Regions from separate parts of the Exiguobacterium sp. PHA03 genome, predicted to be linked through region 1. Evidence: riboswitches for the same ligand, from Rfam matches in the RefSeq annotation. Region 1 holds a riboswitch; each other region holds the start of a gene.

Region 1 (4,202 bases):
CCTTTACCTGCGACATTGTCGGATGACGTCATCACGGGCGTACTGCGCGAAAAACTCGGCTACGACGGCATCGTCATCACGGATGCATTGAATATGCAGGCGATCGCCGACAATTTTACGGAATCAGAAGCCGTTCTGAAAACATTTGACGCCGGTGTCGACATCGCGCTCATGCCAACGATTCTTCGTTCCGAGCAGGATGTCACAAAACTCGACCAGATTTTCAAGGACGTGATTGCGGCAGTCAAAGACGGACGTCTGTCAGAGGAACGGATTGATCAATCGGTCGAGCGGATCCTGACGCTGAAGGCAGAACGCGGAATATGGAATGGCACGACGGATACGACATCCTTAGCAGATAAACTCGCGCAAGCGAACCAAATCGTCGGTAGTCCCGAACATAAAGTAAAAGAACGCGCGATGACGGAAGCCGCGGTCACACTCGTGAAAAATGATCAACGGACGTTACCCTTCAAGCCGAAAAAAAATGCAAATGTTCTTGTGATTGCCCCTGCGACGGATCAAACGGACAGTATGAAAAAGACGATTGCTTCCCTGTCTAAGAACCGGAACTGGCACGTAACGACAGCGAATTACTCGGCTACTACGCTACCGCTCGACCAAAACCCGACACTACGGGCACAACTCGATGCAGCAGATTACATCATCGTCGGTTCAAACGTCAATACGAGTGCCAAACTACTGCCTACTGCACCAGAACAAGCGATTCCGGCTTCAATCTTCCGGTATGCGAAACAAACAGATATACCATCCGTCTTGCTTAGCCTCCGCAATCCATACGATGTCGCCGTTCAACCGGACGCACCGGCACACGTCCTCGTCTATGGTTTTAAAGGGGATCCGAACGGACCGGACTCCGAAGCAGGCAATCTGAAATCAGCGGGACCAAATCTTCCTGCCGGTATTCGAGCCATCTTCGGAACGCTCAAACCGCAAGGCACCTTACCAGTTGATGTGCCGGTCTTTCAGAACGGTATCTTTACCGATCAACTGCATCTCGAATTCGGTGACGGCTTTAAAAATTGGAAAAAATGAGAACATGATACACCAAAAGACCGAGACTCCTTTAAAGGATGCCTCGGTCTTTTAATAATTGATATGAAGATTCAGTTTCTGCTTTCGCACGCTCGTAGACACGATGAAGTGAATAAGTCAACGAAGCATAGAGGACGACGACCAGGACAGTTGCGATAGTTCTCCCCGTTGTAAAACCAAACTGAAGCAACACCTGAAAATTCTGAATCGTAGCATATGTGCCGTACACCGCCATCAATATGGGAATGATGTACCCAACAAATCTAACTTTCACTTTTCCGAGCACCTGTTGCACGACATATGCCGCGAGGATCACGAGTGCGATGACTATGATTTCCATTCCAATCCCTACTTTCACTAGATGGTATTCCTAATTCTACCATCTACTGGTTTAAGAAGATACCGGGCGAGCTGGAATCGTCTCGTAAATCGACGTAAACGTCTCTTCCGTCCATCCCATATGCCAAAACAGCAACTCATAATAACAGCTCGTCACGAAATGCCGTTTCATCCGCTCTCGTTCAGTCGGGCTTGCTTGTTCCGCCAACGCATCAAGCCGCGCAATCTGTTCAAAGACGACCTTTTCGAACCATTCCGAACTATATGTGTCAATCCATTGCTGATAGATTTTTTCATCCGGTGTACACGTCAATAATTGTTGTCCAACTTCATAATACAACCAGTAACATGGCAAGATGGCAGCAATCGTCTCACCAAGCGTCCCTTCACTCGCATGATGCATGTGTGAGACGTAAGCATATGCCGTTGGTGCCGGTTCAAATGCTTCAAGGTCTGCTTCCGTGATACCGAGCGGCTCGAAAAATGATTGATGCAAGCTCAGTTCTGCCCCATATGTCGAAGTCGCGTGCTCGGCAAGTGTCGCGATCGTCGCAAAGTCATCTGCTTTTGACGCTGCCTTCGCTTGAATCTTCGCAAAGTGTTTTAAGTAATACGCATCCTGCATGACATAATGTCGAAATTTCGAGAGCGGTAACGTTCCCTCGCCGATTCCTTGAACGAATGGGTGCGTAAAACTACTGTCCCAATACGCTTGTGCTGCTTGTTTGATTTCTTGTGTGAATGTCATGATCTCATCCTCCTCGTTTTTATGAAACGAAAAAAACACCACCCCGAAACACACGGGCATGGCGCAAGAAGAACAAGACTTGACGCCACTTCCCTCCGTAAGTACGAACTTAATCAGGTTCAAAGGGTCCGAACGTCTTCGTTCGTCTCAGTCGGCCTACCGACTCCCCTAGTGGTCATTATTCGATTCAAATCCACTATAGCATGCTGAAAGTGGAAGTCAAGTTGTCCTCTTTTCGCTATACTATGGAGTGTCAGAAGGCGGATATCGTCTCCATCTACAGACCGATTCCGAACTTCTTTCGTTCTCGTACACTAATTTTAGTACCTGATACTATAATTCATTCTGTTACTTACAATTGGAGGATTTCATTATGCATACACCAACAAAAATCATGGCGTCAGCCGTTATTGCTTCTGCTTTATTACTTCCGACAGCCGCATCCGCCGAGCAGGTCGTCGATAAGACGATCGTCACTCTCGGTGAGTCACTCGGCGCAAAAGATAAGGCTTGGGTGCTTTCACGTCTCAATGCACCGGAAGGTATCACACCGATCATCGCAACCTCTGCAGACGAAGAAAAATACCTCGGGAAAAACATCCCCCAGTCACAAAAGGGCGGCAACATGTATTCATCCGCTAAGATCGAATTGACGGAAAAAGGTGACGGACTTTCCGTTGCGACGGAAAACATCACGTGGGTGACGAAGGATATGTATTTGAACGCTCTCGTCACGGCAGGTGTCAAAGATGCCGACATCACGATCACTTCTCCTTATAAAGTGACTGGAACATCGGCACTGACAGGAATCATGAAAGCCTATGATCAAACTTCGGCTGAGACCGGAATCAAGCTGAGTGACGAACGGAAAGATTTAGCACAGCAAGAATTATCGGTCACATCAGACGTCGGGAAGACAGTCGGGACAGATAAAGTCGCTGATTTGATGAATGAGATCAAGGCCGAAATCGCGAATCAAAAACCGGAAACAAAAGTCGAGATCGAAAACCTGATCGTCCAAGTCATTCAAAACAACAACATCCAACTGTCTGATGCACAGATGGATCGGTTGACGAATCTATTCAATCAAATGGAGCAAGCGAACATCAACTGGGGGCAAATCGAGAGTGGACTGAAAAATGCTGGTCAAGACATCCATGCGTTTGCAACGTCCGAGGAGACAAAAGGATTCTTCGCTAAATTATTTGATGGTCTGAGTGACTTCTTCAGTTCGATTGCTGGTGTGTTCAAATAATTCAGACTTCCTCAATTAACAAGATAATGGTAAACTGGTTGTATCTGAAACGAAAGGTGGTGTGAAATGATGGACTTTGCTGCGTGCAAACATTGGTTAATGGAACAATTGTATCTGTTGCGCGCGATTTTTCATGGAATGGCGTTCTAAGGCACCCGTCTGCCCTTTTTTAGAACTTCATGATTGAAAAATACAGCAAAGCGCATCTTTCACACACTAGGGAGAGTGCTATTTGCGCTCTCCCTTTTTTTAATGCGCGCGAAAGGATCAACTTATTATGATGATTTGCGACATTCAACATCTGACAAAACAATTCGGAGGCGAAACGATTTTAACGGACGTTTCCCTCTTCTTAAACGAACACGATCGTGTCGGTCTGATTGGACGAAACGGGAGTGGTAAAACGACATTACTCCGCTTACTTGCTCGCCTTGACCAACCGGACGGTGGCGTCATCTATCAAAAGAACGGTTTGACGATTGGCTACTTGGAACAACTTCCCACTTATGCCGAGACAATGACCGGACTCGACGTCCTTTGGACGGCGTTTGAAGAGATCCTCGCAATCCGTTCTCGGATGCAACAGTTGGAGCTTTTGATGGCGACAGCGCCAGATGATCTGGATGCACTACTCGTTCGATATGCGGAAGCGACAAATGCATTCGAACAAAAAGATGGCTATCTACTCGACTCGAAGATCGAGCGCATGGTGAACGGATTACATTTACGTCCGTTACTCACTCGCCCTTTCCATCAGTTGAGCGGCGGTGAGCAAACGAAGATTTGCCTCGGTCGCATGTTGCT
Region 2 (4,202 bases), on a different contig from region 1:
GTGTGTGACATCGAGTCGGCGTCTGCTTTCGATGACGTCGCAAATAGAGAACCTACACCTAAATAAGATGCTCCATCTCGTTCTGCTTCAATCGCTTGCGCGACGGTTGCTACCGATACGCCGATCACAGTGTTCGGTAAGAGACGGCGCGCTGCGGTTAGAGGAATATCTTCTTGTCCGATATGCAAACCAGCTCCGACAAGTAACGCAATATCAATTCGGTCATTGATAATCAAAGGAACATCATGACGATCCGTCAATCTCTTTAACCGGACTGCCTGTTCGAAGAATTCCTTTCCCTGCGCTGTTTTTTCCCGTAATTGTATAATCGTTGCACCACCTAAAATCGCTTCTTCAACGACCGTTTCGATTGCAACTCCCGGATGATATCGACGATCTGTCACCGCATAAATGGAATAATCAATTGACATGTTCTACCACCTCCATCAAATCTTGCTCCGTCATCAGACTGATTGCATTGAACAACTCTCGTTTGAAATTACCTAGACCTTTTTCTGATGCTGCCTGTCCTCCTGCTTTTCCCATGATAAATGTTCCGTGGACTGCTGCCTCAAACGCAGAATATCCTGCACCAAGAAAACTCGCAATCAAAGAAGCTGTCATACACCCCGTACCTGTGACGTCTCCGAGACGCGGCGTACCTACTTGTAGTTCCACTTCGCGCATGCCATCCGTGATGTAGTCGATTGGACCTGTGACGACAATGACGGACTTTTGTTTACGAGCGAATGCACGAATGATTTCTCGATCCATGATCTCATCACTAGCAGCATCGACTCCTTTTGTTCGTCCATTCTCCCCAAGCAATGTCTTGATTTCTGAAGCATTTCCTTTAACGACCGTACATCCGAGTCTACTCAATTCTTTTGAAAAGGACGTACGCAATGATGTAGCTCCCGCTCCAACTGGATCAAGGATGATCGGAACGTTCAAGCGTCTCGCTTCGCTTGCGGCGAGTCGTTGAGCTGCTTGCATGTCTGCATCAATTGTTCCAATGTTCAAGACAAGAGCTTGCGCAAGTCGAACCATCTCTTCCACTTCGCGAATATCCTCCGCCATGACTGGAGATGCGCCAACGGCGAGTGTGACATTGGCGCAATCATTGATCGTGACTGTGTTCGTCAAATGATGAATGAGTGGTTTGTGTTTAAGAATGGTCGTAAACATGTGTATCCCTCCAAAGTGAATGAAAATGATGTGTCGGTCCAATCCCTTGTCCGAGAGCAAATCCATGACGAATCGCCTCTGTAACATACTTCTTGGCCTGACGTACACTGTCCGGTAAAGCTTCTCCAAGTGCCATCCGTGCCGCAATCGCTGCAGATAAGGTACAGCCTGTTCCATGAGTATGTTGATTATCTAACCGATCTGATGTGAAACGGTATTCCTCTTGCCCGTCCCATAATAAATCCGTGGCAGCTCCCGGTAGATGTCCACCTTTTAGCAAGACGGCTCCAGTCTTCATAGCCAACTGATGCATCGCCAGTCGCATCTCCTCTAGATTAGTAACTGACTGCCCTGTTAAGCGCTCTGCTTCCGGTAAATTTGGTGTGACGAGTGTCGCAAGTGGCAGTAACTCCGCGATTAGTGCTTCCTCTGCCTCCGTCCGCAATAGGGCATGCCCGCCTTTTGCGACCATGACAGGGTCTAGTATGATCGGAACTGTCTGTTTGCGAAGATGTGTTGCAATGACGTGAATCGTTTGTGCATTCGAGACCATACCGATTTTGATAGCATCCACACGAATATCTGAAAAGATTGAAGCTAATTGGGCATCAACGATTTCCGATGATAACTCTTCTACTGCTTGAACGCCCAGTGTATTTTGAGCCGTTACCGCCGTCAAAACACTCATCCCATAAACGCCCAATGCCGAAAATGTCTTTAAATCTGCCTGAATTCCAGCTCCACCACCGGAGTCAGATCCCGCAATCGTCAATACATGTTTCATATTTTTCTCACCTTTCCATCGAGCAATGTAAGGGAGTTGTTACCGACAAAAAAAAGCGTCGACCGCTGTAAAAAAGCAGTCGACGCTATACGAAATCGTTATCCAACCATTTCGGTATTCGTTCGGCTCAACTTTCCTACGCTGGTATTATCCAGTTCAGGTAATAGGGTCGAAAACAGATTGGTTTTCCTCTCAGCCGGATTCCTCCAGCTCCCCTAGTTGCTCAAGTATTCATTTCGCCTTAACTGTAGCATAGCGGCAAGAAAAAAACGAGCCGAAGCTCGTTTTGAATTATAGGTATGCTAATGGATTAACTGCATTCAGAGGAGAAGAGGCACTGTACTGATAGCCTCCGACATGTAGTTCGAAATGCAAGTGTGGTCCTGTTGAATTCCCAGTACTACCAAGTGTTCCAACTTGCTGACCTTGAGAAACTGTTTGTCCTGCATGAACAGATAATGAACTCATATGAGCGTAGACTGTCGTATAGACTTTCCCGTCAAGGAAGTGAGAAATCATGACGTGATTTCCATAAGGCCCACCACCTGAAGCTGTAATGACCGTTCCAGCTGCTGCTGCGACGATTGGTGAGCCGACCGAACCACTGAAATCGACACCATTATGGAACGTATAGCCGTTCGCACCGCTTGCTGGTCCAAACCCTTGTGATACGCCACCAGAAGATGGACGAACGAATTTCCCACCGCTCGAAACAACGGGTGGGGCAACTGAAGTAGGTGATTCTGAACTCTTACCTGCTTGTTTTGCTGCTTGAGCATTCGCTTTAGCGGCTTTTTCAGCTGCTGCTTTCTCGGCTGCTGCTCTTTCAGCCGCTGCTTTAGCTGCTGCCTTCGCTGCCGCAATCGCACGTTCTTGAGCTTCAAGTGTGGCTTGTAGTTCTTTCGCGTCTAGAAGTTCTGTCGTAAACTTCGTCTTACCTTTTCGTAATTTTTTAAGCGTAGCACTGCGTTCTTTCATTTGAACTTTCAACGCTTTTTTTTGTTCGATTAATGTTTTCTTCTCTTCAACCTGCTCCGCCTTTTTTTCAACGAGCGCTTGTTTTGCTTCCGCTAGCTTTTGTTGGGTTGCGATGTAATCCGAAATCATTTTATCATCTTGCTCCGCGATTTTTTTCCCTGCCATGACACGACTAAATAAATCACCTAAATCCTTCGATCCAAAAATGACTTCTTCCCATTTGATTGAGTTTCCATCGTTTTCTTGGAAGACACGTAGACGATCACCGAGTAGTTCTTCTTGTTTTTTCAACATCTCTTCGTAGCGAACGATGTCTGCTTTTAATTCATCGATTCGCAAATTCAATTTCTCGATTTGTTTATTTTTTTCGGAAATCTGAAAAATCTTTTCGTTGATCGCTGCATCGATTCGATTGATTTGACGTTGTTCTTTCGAAATTTTCGACTCTTGTTTTTTAATTGCTTTTTCTAATTTACGTTGTTCTGCGGCATTTTCAGCCTTTTTTTCTTTGATCGTTGCTGCTGCAATTGGTTGTGTTCCTGTTATAAGTAATGCTCCTAAAACAATGGTAGAAATTAGTTTTTTTAGCATATATCGTTTTCCTCACTTATGTTTTTCATATTTTATTATAGTATTCAAGTTTCTCTCATATCTGAAATAGATTATAGCACCCTAATCGTTTCAAAAAAATTTCATTTACATTTCAAATGAAAACGTTTTTTTGTAATATAATCATTTATTTTTTGAAAATCGCAAAAAAAGAACCGCTGCATAAGCAACGATTCTTTACTGTTTAAAACATCGTCATTGGGTTCACTGAGCTAGCTGGACCAGTTGCACTATAGCTGTATCCACCGACGTGGATTTCAAAGTGTAAGTGTGGACCAGTTGAATTCCCAGTACTTCCACGTAAACCGATTTGTTCACCTTGACTGACGCGTTGACCTGCGTGAGCATTGAGTGCGCTCATATGAGCATACAATGTTGTGTACGTTTTACCGTTTAATTGGTGAGCAATCATGATGTGGTTTCCGTAAGGACCACCACCTGATGCTGTAATGACTGTTCCTGTTGCAGCTGCAACGATTGGAGTTCCAACCGGACCACCAAAGTCGATCCCGTTATGGAACGTATAACCGTTTTCTCCACCTGCTGAGCCATAGCCTTGCGTGACAGCCCCAACCGTTGGATGGATGAACAGACCACCGGATGATGGTGACGGTTTAGGTGTCGCAGGTGCTGACGGTGTTGG
Region 3 (4,202 bases), 610 kb from region 1:
CTGTTCCATTAAGCGTCGTGTCGTCAATCCATCTTGTCCGAAGGTCGGTTCATCGAGCAACAATAAGTCTTTCGTTTGTCCGAGCATCGTTGCGACGCTGAGCCGTCGTTGTTGCCCCGTACTAAGAGCAAGTGGTGACTGCTGTTTGACAGATGTCAGTTCCAGCCGTTCGAGCAACGCCGCGCGCTTAACGTTCGTCGCTGCCCGGTGGCTCCAGTCGATTTCCGCTTCGACCGTCAGCTTAAGAAACTGCAGATCCGGTTGTTGAAAGACATAGCCAACGTGCTCATAAAAGCGACGCCGGGAGTAACGATGAACCGGACGTCCCTGGAGCTGATACGTTCCACGATTGGGAAGCAACCGCCCGAGTGTCGCAAGCAATGTACTTTTCCCGGATCCATTTGCCCCAAGCAGCATCACCCATTCTCCTGTCTGCAGGGAAAATGTCGCATCGGTCAGCGGATATGGTGCTTTCGTCGATAATGCAGAGACGTGTAATAAAGAGCGACCAGCTGTAGCGACGGGGGAAGGCACATGAAGTCGCGCCGCTTGCGGTCCATCTATGGGTAATGTCTCTAACGTATACGGATACAAAGAGGGAACGGCAATACCTTTCGTTTGAAGCTCTTTGTAATCCTGGGGGAACAGATCCCGTGGATCTGCTGTCGCAGTAATCGATCCGTCCTCAAGCAAGACGACCTGGTCGACGTACGACAAACAGACATCGAGTTGGTGTTCGATCAAGACGATCGTTAAATCGTGTTCTTTTTGAATCCGAAAAATCAACGCCATCAGCTCATGTTGTCCGATTGGATCAATCTGAGCCGTTGGTTCATCGAGTAATAAGATCGTCGGCTCAAGTGCTAGGACCGCTGCGAGCGCGAGACGCTGTTTCATTCCACCGGATAGACTCGCGATCGGTGTCGAGAAGGGGAGGGGGAGACCGACGAGTGCGAGTAAGCGTTCAATTCGTTCATCCATCTCCACGCGCGGAATCGAGCGATTTTCTAAACTAAAAGCGATTTCGCGTCCGATCGTCTCCATGCAGAACTGTTCTTCTGGATTTTGAAACAAGATTCCGACCGAACCGGACCGGGTAACGGTACCAGTCTGTTCGACTTCAATCGTTTCCGGTGTCAGTCCGGCAAGGGCATGAAGTAATGTCGTCTTGCCACTACCACTTCGTCCGAGCAGAAGGGTCGTCCCTTGCTCAATCGTCAGCGATACATGATTGAGCACCGATTTCATCTGACCGGGATAGCGGATGCTGAGGTCGTCGACAGTAATCATGCGATTTCTCGTTTCGCACGTCCTGCCGCAAACCCGTTCAAGACACCAGTCGCAACAAGGCGACGGACGAGAATGGCTGCAAGCAAGCCACCGAGTAATGCGCCGCTGATCAATTGTAAGCCAGTTGTCGCAAGCAACGTCGTCGTTGTGTAGTAACCGAATCCGTTCGCGATTAGACTATAAACGATGCTACCAATCGCGGCTCCGACACCCGATAACATCAAGGTCCATGTGTCATAACGACGGTAACGCGTCATCGCGAAGACGAGTTCCGCACCAAGTCCTTGGCAGACTCCGATCAGAAGAGCGGATAAACCAAAATGACTACCTGTGAACAGTTCGACGGCTGCCGCGACGACTTCCGCAATTAAAGCGGCACCTGGCTTTTGAATGATTGCTGCGACGAGCGGACTCGCAATGATCCAGATGCCAAACATCCAGTTGGCACCGACAGGACCGAAGATCGCTGAGATCGGCAACCAGAGTGTTGACCAACCAAGATAGATGACGCCGCAAGCGACGGCGAGCATCATCATGACCATGATTTCTTTCATTTTCCAGTGTTGCATTAGATACGTCCTCCTTTGAATGGGGGAGACGCCAAAAAGACCGCCCTCCGTAAAAAAGAGAGCGGTCCTCAGAAAAACTGCGCGCAGCAGGAGTCATTGGATGTGATCGCTCCACTTTCCTACGCTAGTATGAACTAGATCAGGTTCGAAGGGTCCGAAGTGAATCGTCTCAGCCAATTGGGCTCCCCTAGTGGATATGGTAATAGGTGATACGCTGTTCACTTTAGGCAATCCAGCGTCTGTTGTCAAGACACAAAAAAACGATACGCCGCAAAGGGCGTATCGTTAAACGACTTATTTATTGTCTTCGTTCTCTTCAGCTGTTTCTTCTGAAGACGCTTCTGTTGCTTCCGCTTCGTTGTCTTCGCCAGCTTCTGCTTGTGCCTCTGCTTCCTCGATTTCTTCAAGATCCTGCTCGAGTGTCGATTCGACGACAGCTGCGACTTGAATATCGCCTTCTGTAACGATGCGGAAATCTTTTTGTTCTGGAAGATCGGCTACAGAAATCGAATCGCCGATTTCGAGGTTCGTGACGTCGACTTCGACGTTCTCTGGTAATTTATCTGGTGTAGCGGCGACTGTTACTTTAAAGAGTGTTTGTGATAGGAAACCACCAACTTTTGCACCGGCTGCTTCGCCAACAAGTACAACGTCTGCTTCGACTTCTGTTTCTTCATCCATTTTCACGGCGATGAATTCAACGTGATCGACTGTTGGTGTGAAGACATCCATATCACGGCGATTGATCAAGACGTTAATATTTTTACCGTCGAGTTTGAGTGAAATCAAGACGTTTTCACCGTTTTCTCGGACGATTTTAAGCAATTCTTTTTCTTCAAATGCGATTGGTGTACTTTCCACTTTGTAACCATACACGACGCCAAGAGCTTTTCCTTCATGACGCAATTGTTTACGGAGTGAGCGTGGACGTACCTCGCGTTTTTCGGCTGTTAAATTAACTGACATGTTCATTTCCCCCTTGAATTTGGTATAGCCCTCAAAAGGTAATGAATGTAGGAGCAGGACGAATCCTGAACAATATGAATCATGCTAAGACAATCGGTTTCAGACTCTCATGAATCTGACGCTTTCGTGACTTTGCATTTCTCTCCCAGGTCATTACGCTGATATTGAGAAACATGTGTGAGTAAGTCACCGGTTTGATGCGGTGCTAATGAGTTTATACCCCTATGTTTTAAATCCATAAACCTCTTTTTTTATCTTTTTGAAGTCGAAAGACCTCCAAACCGCTTGAAATCAGGGGTTAAGAGGTCTTTCGTTTTTTTCATTCTTTATGATGATTCGTTGATTTTCACGAACTAAAACACGAACGAGGCGTTCAATTTGCCGCATCGTCGTCTGTCCCATCGTCGAAATTTGCAGCCACTGATTGTAAACGAGATAGTCGCTTTCGTACTGGACGTGATACCCCTGAATGCGCAGAGCGTCGCCTAAAGCGGTTGCGGACGGATGAACGATCGTCAGTATTCCCGGCGCTTGTGCTTCTTGTTGTGCGAGGAGTTGGAATCCAGTTGCGCGGACGGCTTGTTCGAGATAGGTCATCTTGATTGCTGCTTGATTAAGATCGAGGGCATCAAGCGCTGCCTGACAGGCAAGCAACAGGTTCGACGAGCCGGAAAAGGCAACCCCTTCCGCATAGAGTCCTAAATCCAGATAACGGGGAATACAGAGAGAAGGTAGGACGCGATCTGCGTGACCAATGAACGCAAGACCCGGTAAACCACCAATCGCTTTCCCGGAAACAGTCGTGACGAATTTGCAACCAGCGTATGAGAAACGTCCGGTTCCAACAGCGCTGATCGCATCGACGACGAGTGCGGTTCGTTGATCTAACAGCACTTTTACTGCATCAAGATCATAGAGAACACCCGTTGACGTCTCACAATGCGTCAACCAGATCCAGTTGTATGCCGTTTGCCTCAATTGATGAGCGAGTTGCTTCAAGTCGATCGGGTGACCGGGGGGAAGCGTATGGACATCAAAGGACTTGCCGGCACGTGACGCGTGATCAATCAAGCGTTGACCGAACTCGCCGCCGTTCAGGATCAATCCATGTCCAGTGAGTTGTTGCGCGACAATATCATTGGCGAGCGTACCGCTGCCGACGGCCATCGAGACATGTGGCAAATCCAGCAACTGACACATTCGGCCACGTAAATCTTGATCGAGCTGCCGCATCGAGGCCGTCCGATGTGGACGCGGTGCTTGTTGCGCCGCTTGACGAACCGTCGGCGCAACCTCGACCGGACCGGCTAGAAAATGCAGGGGACGTAAGACATCCGCGATGACGGATCGTTCGTATGTTGCGCGCGACAACAACAT
Region 4 (4,202 bases), 230 kb from region 1:
GTGTAAAACCACCAAAAATGAACGAAACGGCGACACCGCGCTTCGCGACAGGTACGCCATCGCTTGCGACGACCATTGCGAGCGAGATCAAGACACCGGTCAGGATGGCAGTCAGGATGCGGGTTGCGAGCAATACTTCGTAACTTGGAGCAAAACTACTGGCAAGGTTCAGTAAGACCCAAACGAGTAACAGACGTAGGATCAGGCGACGCCGTTCCAGGTGACCGGTCAGCGACATTACAATTGGTGTACCAATCGCAAAGGAAATGGCAAATGCCGAGACGAGCGTACCGGCTGTTGCGATCGTGATATTAAGAGCTGAGGAGATTTCAGCGAGGATCCCGACGATGACGAATTCGCTTGTTCCGAGAACGAACGTCAGGAGCGACAACGTGGCGATCAACAGCCAATCGCGTCGACTTAAACGAGTAGTAGGTGACATGGATGATTCCTCAATTCTGGCGCTTGCGCGCGAAACTATGAGTAACAGGATAGCATGAAACGATTTCGTCGGGTATCGCAAAGCGAGAATTCGGGAAAAGAACCATTATTCGAAATAGCGTGAGAATTTCCAGGCTTGCTGTTTTTTGCGTATACTACAGATGAAGACTACTGACAAAGGAGTGGAAACGATGCAAGCGACAGTGACATGGAACAAACAGATGGGGTTTAGTGGACAGACGGAATCAGGGCATCATCTTGCGATGGATGCAGCACCGGAGAACGGTGGCGAAAATCAAGCACCACGACCGACTGAACTGCTACTACATGCCGTTGCCGGCTGTACTGGAATCGACATCGTCTCGATTTTAGAGAAGATGCGCTTGACGATTACTCATTTCGAAATGGATATCGAAGGGGAACGGGCAGAGGATCATCCGCGGCGTTTTACGTCGATCTCGATTCATTACCGGCTTGAAGGTGATCTCCCAGAAGATAAGGTCCGTCGCGCCATCTCGTTATCAAAAGATAAATATTGTTCGGTCTCGCAATCCTTGAACGCTGAGATTTCCGTCTATTATTCCATCAATGGTGTCCGGAGCGAGGATCCTTTGTGAAGAAAGTAGCACTGATCGGTTGCCTGTTGCTTGCAGGGTGTGCGCAGGAGACGACGGAACCAACGAAACCATCACAACCAGCAACGAAGCAACCGACGGAGGCGAAGAAATCAAAGCCTGAGCCGACAAAGGAAGCACAACAACAAGCACGATTAAAGCAACAACTTGAAGCGATGTCGACGTCAGAAAAGATCGATCAATTGCTCTATATCGGAGTTGCCGGCACGGAACTTTCAGCAGCTGACCGGAAATTGTTGCAGACGCATGCGATCGGTGGGGTCTTACTGCTTGGTGGGAATATTACGTCAGAAGATCAACTCTTGACGTTCACGCGTGCCATTCAAGAAACGAACCAAAAACCGTATGCCTTCGTCGGGGTTGATGAAGAGGGCGGACGGGTCAGCCGGGTACCGGATCAACGATTACGTCTCCCGACTAGTCAACGGATGGCGCAAGGTGCAGATGCTGCAAAAATGGAAGATGTCGGACGTACGCTCGGTCACCTGTCACGATTTTATGGGTTCAACATGGACTTCGCACCGGTCCTTGACGTCAATAGCAATCCGAACAATCCAATCATCGGCGACCGTGCGTTAAGTGCTGATCCAAAGACCGTCGCGACTCTCGGTACGGCCCTGATGCATGGGATGCAAGAGACGGGAACGATTCCGGTCGTCAAACATTTTCCCGGTCACGGCAATACGAGTGTCGATTCCCATGTCGGTTTGCCGAAAGTGACAGCATCAAAGGAAGAACTGAAGCGAACGGAACTGTTACCGTTCCAAGAAGCGATTCAAGAGGGCGCCGAGATGGTGATGGTCGCCCATATTCTCTATCCCGCGTATGACGATCAAAATCCATCTTCGCTCTCGAAGCCGATCTTGACTGACCTCTTGCGTCAACAACTCGGATTCAAGGGTGTCATCATCACGGATGACCTTGTCATGGGGGCGATCACGAAACGATATGGTCTCGCGGAAGCGGCACGCCAGGCACTTGTCAATGGAGCAGATATGGCGATGTTTTCGGAAGCAGGTGCCTATCCGAAGGTCCACACCGAAGTGATGCAAGCCGTTAAAGAAAAAACGTTGTCGTCAGAGATGCTCGATGCTAAAGTGATGCGGATCCTGAAGCTGAAGCAGACCTATGCCGACAGCCAGAAGCAACAGCGACCGACGAAATCGGAGCTTGTTCAGCAAGTGGAAGCGCTCAACTAGGACTAGCGAAGCAAAGCGACTCATGCTAGACTAATGGGGCAAGCCAATTAAACACGAAAAGGCACTAGGGGAGTCTCGCAGCAGACTGAGACGGAAGTATCCGGACCCTTTGAACCTGATCTAGTTCGTACTAGCGGAGGGAAGTGGCTCGAAACCTTAGATATCCTTAGCGCTTCAGCGCATTTTCGGACCACTCCCTTCAACATCGGGAGTGGTCCTTTTTCGTATGGAAAGGAAGAACATGATGCGTCTACATCTGATTTCGACGGGATCCATCAATCCACGCGATGGAGTGGAAACCTTTCAATCGCTTCAACCATATACGGATCAGCTTCATCTTCGAGAACCAAATTTGTCGGCAACAGAATTGTTAGATCTGATTGACGCGCTCCTTGCAAAAGGGTATTCGTCTGATCAATTAACCGTTCACGACCGGGTCGACGTCGCCCATGTCGCTGGCATCGGTGTGCAATTGACGCGACGTTCCTTACGTGTCTGCGATGTTCGGCGACACTTTCCGAATCTCATCATCGGGAAATCCGTCCACTCTCTGGCAGAAGCACTTGCAGCGGAAGCGGAAGGAGCCGACCGACTGCTTTACGGTCATATTTATCCGACAGCGTCGAAACCAAACGTGCCACCGCGAGGGATCGATGCCTTGAAGCAAGTTGTCACTTTCACGACGAAACCAGTCATCGCAATCGGCGGGATCACTCCTGATCGCATTCCTGAGATCGCAGCGACCGGTGCAAGCGGAATCGCCGTCTTATCCGGTATTCTCGGTCAAGCGGACCCGCATGCTGCCATTCAGCGTTATCAGGGGGTACGGGTATGACGGATCACATCATCATCGGTGGTGGAGTCATCGGTTTGACGCTTGCTTACAGTCTCGCTTGTCAGAACGAATCCGTTCTTGTCCTTGATCGCGGAACATGCGGACAAGGGACGAGTCGGGCGGCTGCCGGGATGCTTGCGACGGACATCGAGCTGAGAGAAGAATTGCATACGCTTGCCGCGCGAAGTCGCCGTCTGTATCCGTTACTTGCGCGACGCCTCACGCGCGAGACCGGGATCGATTGTGGCTACCGGGAACAACCATTTTTATTGAAACAAAATGGGCAAGAATACTTATTTCCATCGGTCGGTCAAATCGACCCGCGACGACTAACGACTGCATTGATGCATGTCTTACGAAATCGTGGGGTACCAATCGAAGAACAGGTGGACGTCACGCGAATCGAGGAGAGTAATGATTTCATTAGGGTTGAGTCGAACACGGGAACGTGGACGGGACGAACGGTGACGGTTGCTGCCGGACGCGGGTCCCAAGCCTTGCTCGATACAGTTGGCATTTCGATTGCGACATATGGGGTCAAAGGGGAGTGTCTCGCAGTCCGTCTCGCGGGTCAGCCGTTACGCTCGATCCTGTTTGATGACGCCGTCTACCTCGTACCGAAAGCGGACGGACGGATATTGATCGGTGCGACCGAACTACCGCACGACGAGACGATCGGTGTTAGTGTCGCAGGAGTCACGTCACTGCTTCAAGCAGCAGAGCGTCTCTATCCACCGATCCGTGATGCTGTCATCGAAGAAGTCTGGTCAGGCGTACGACCACAAACAGAGTTCGGCTTGCCATATATCGGAGTCGCCGATTCATCCCGTCGGATCTTTATAGCGACGGGGCATCATCGGCATGGCATATTACTCGCACCGGCGACAGCGGAAGTCTTGGCAAACACATTACGGTTGATCCTAAAGGAGGAAGTCCGATGAATATTACGATTAACGGCAACGACCACACCATTGAACAGATTGAGACGATTGAGGACATGCTCACGCAACTTGGCTTAGGGGAAAAACTCGTCATCGTCGAACAGAACCGACAGATCATCGACCGCGGAGCTTACAATCAAACGGTCGTTCG

What was found. A riboswitch is a leader RNA that binds a small molecule or an ion and turns the genes downstream of it on or off. The one in region 1 is predicted to bind thiamine pyrophosphate.
Region 2: another riboswitch for thiamine pyrophosphate. It lies ahead of thiD (bifunctional hydroxymethylpyrimidine kinase/phosphomethylpyrimidine kinase); the one in region 1 lies ahead of tenA (thiaminase II).
Region 3: another riboswitch for thiamine pyrophosphate. It lies ahead of Q7C19_RS04735 (ECF transporter S component); the one in region 1 lies ahead of tenA (thiaminase II).
Region 4: another riboswitch for thiamine pyrophosphate. It lies ahead of Q7C19_RS02610 (thiamine phosphate synthase); the one in region 1 lies ahead of tenA (thiaminase II).

The regions. Positions count from the first base shown of each region.
Region 1 covers NZ_JAUTYQ010000001.1:275,939-280,140, reverse strand. The annotation lists gene Q7C19_RS01435 (glycoside hydrolase family 3 protein) at 1-1,056, shown strand, start outside; gene Q7C19_RS01430 (hypothetical protein) at 1,088-1,396, opposite strand; gene tenA (thiaminase II) at 1,448-2,143, opposite strand; TPP riboswitch at 2,217-2,323, opposite strand; gene Q7C19_RS01420 (DUF1002 domain-containing protein) at 2,517-3,398, shown strand; gene abc-f (ribosomal protection-like ABC-F family protein) at 3,676-4,202, shown strand, end outside.
Region 2 covers NZ_JAUTYQ010000004.1:118,042-122,243, forward strand. The annotation lists gene thiE (thiamine phosphate synthase) at 1-431, opposite strand, end outside; gene thiM (hydroxyethylthiazole kinase) at 421-1,188, opposite strand; gene thiD (bifunctional hydroxymethylpyrimidine kinase/phosphomethylpyrimidine kinase) at 1,169-1,972, opposite strand; TPP riboswitch at 2,089-2,199, opposite strand; gene Q7C19_RS14425 (murein hydrolase activator EnvC family protein) at 2,264-3,541, opposite strand; gene Q7C19_RS14430 (murein hydrolase activator EnvC family protein) at 3,744-4,202, opposite strand, start outside.
Region 3 covers NZ_JAUTYQ010000001.1:888,854-893,055, reverse strand. The annotation lists gene Q7C19_RS04740 (ABC transporter ATP-binding protein) at 1-1,290, opposite strand, end outside; gene Q7C19_RS04735 (ECF transporter S component) at 1,287-1,859, opposite strand; TPP riboswitch at 1,959-2,058, opposite strand; gene Q7C19_RS04730 (50S ribosomal protein L25/general stress protein Ctc) at 2,154-2,825, opposite strand; gene Q7C19_RS04725 (GNAT family N-acetyltransferase) at 3,117-4,202, opposite strand, start outside.
Region 4 covers NZ_JAUTYQ010000001.1:508,230-512,431, forward strand. The annotation lists gene Q7C19_RS02595 (MFS transporter) at 1-442, opposite strand, end outside; gene Q7C19_RS02600 (OsmC family protein) at 633-1,058, shown strand; gene nagZ (beta-N-acetylhexosaminidase) at 1,055-2,275, shown strand; TPP riboswitch at 2,332-2,434, shown strand; gene Q7C19_RS02610 (thiamine phosphate synthase) at 2,517-3,110, shown strand; gene Q7C19_RS02615 (FAD-dependent oxidoreductase) at 3,107-4,051, shown strand; gene thiS (sulfur carrier protein ThiS) at 4,048-4,202, shown strand, end outside.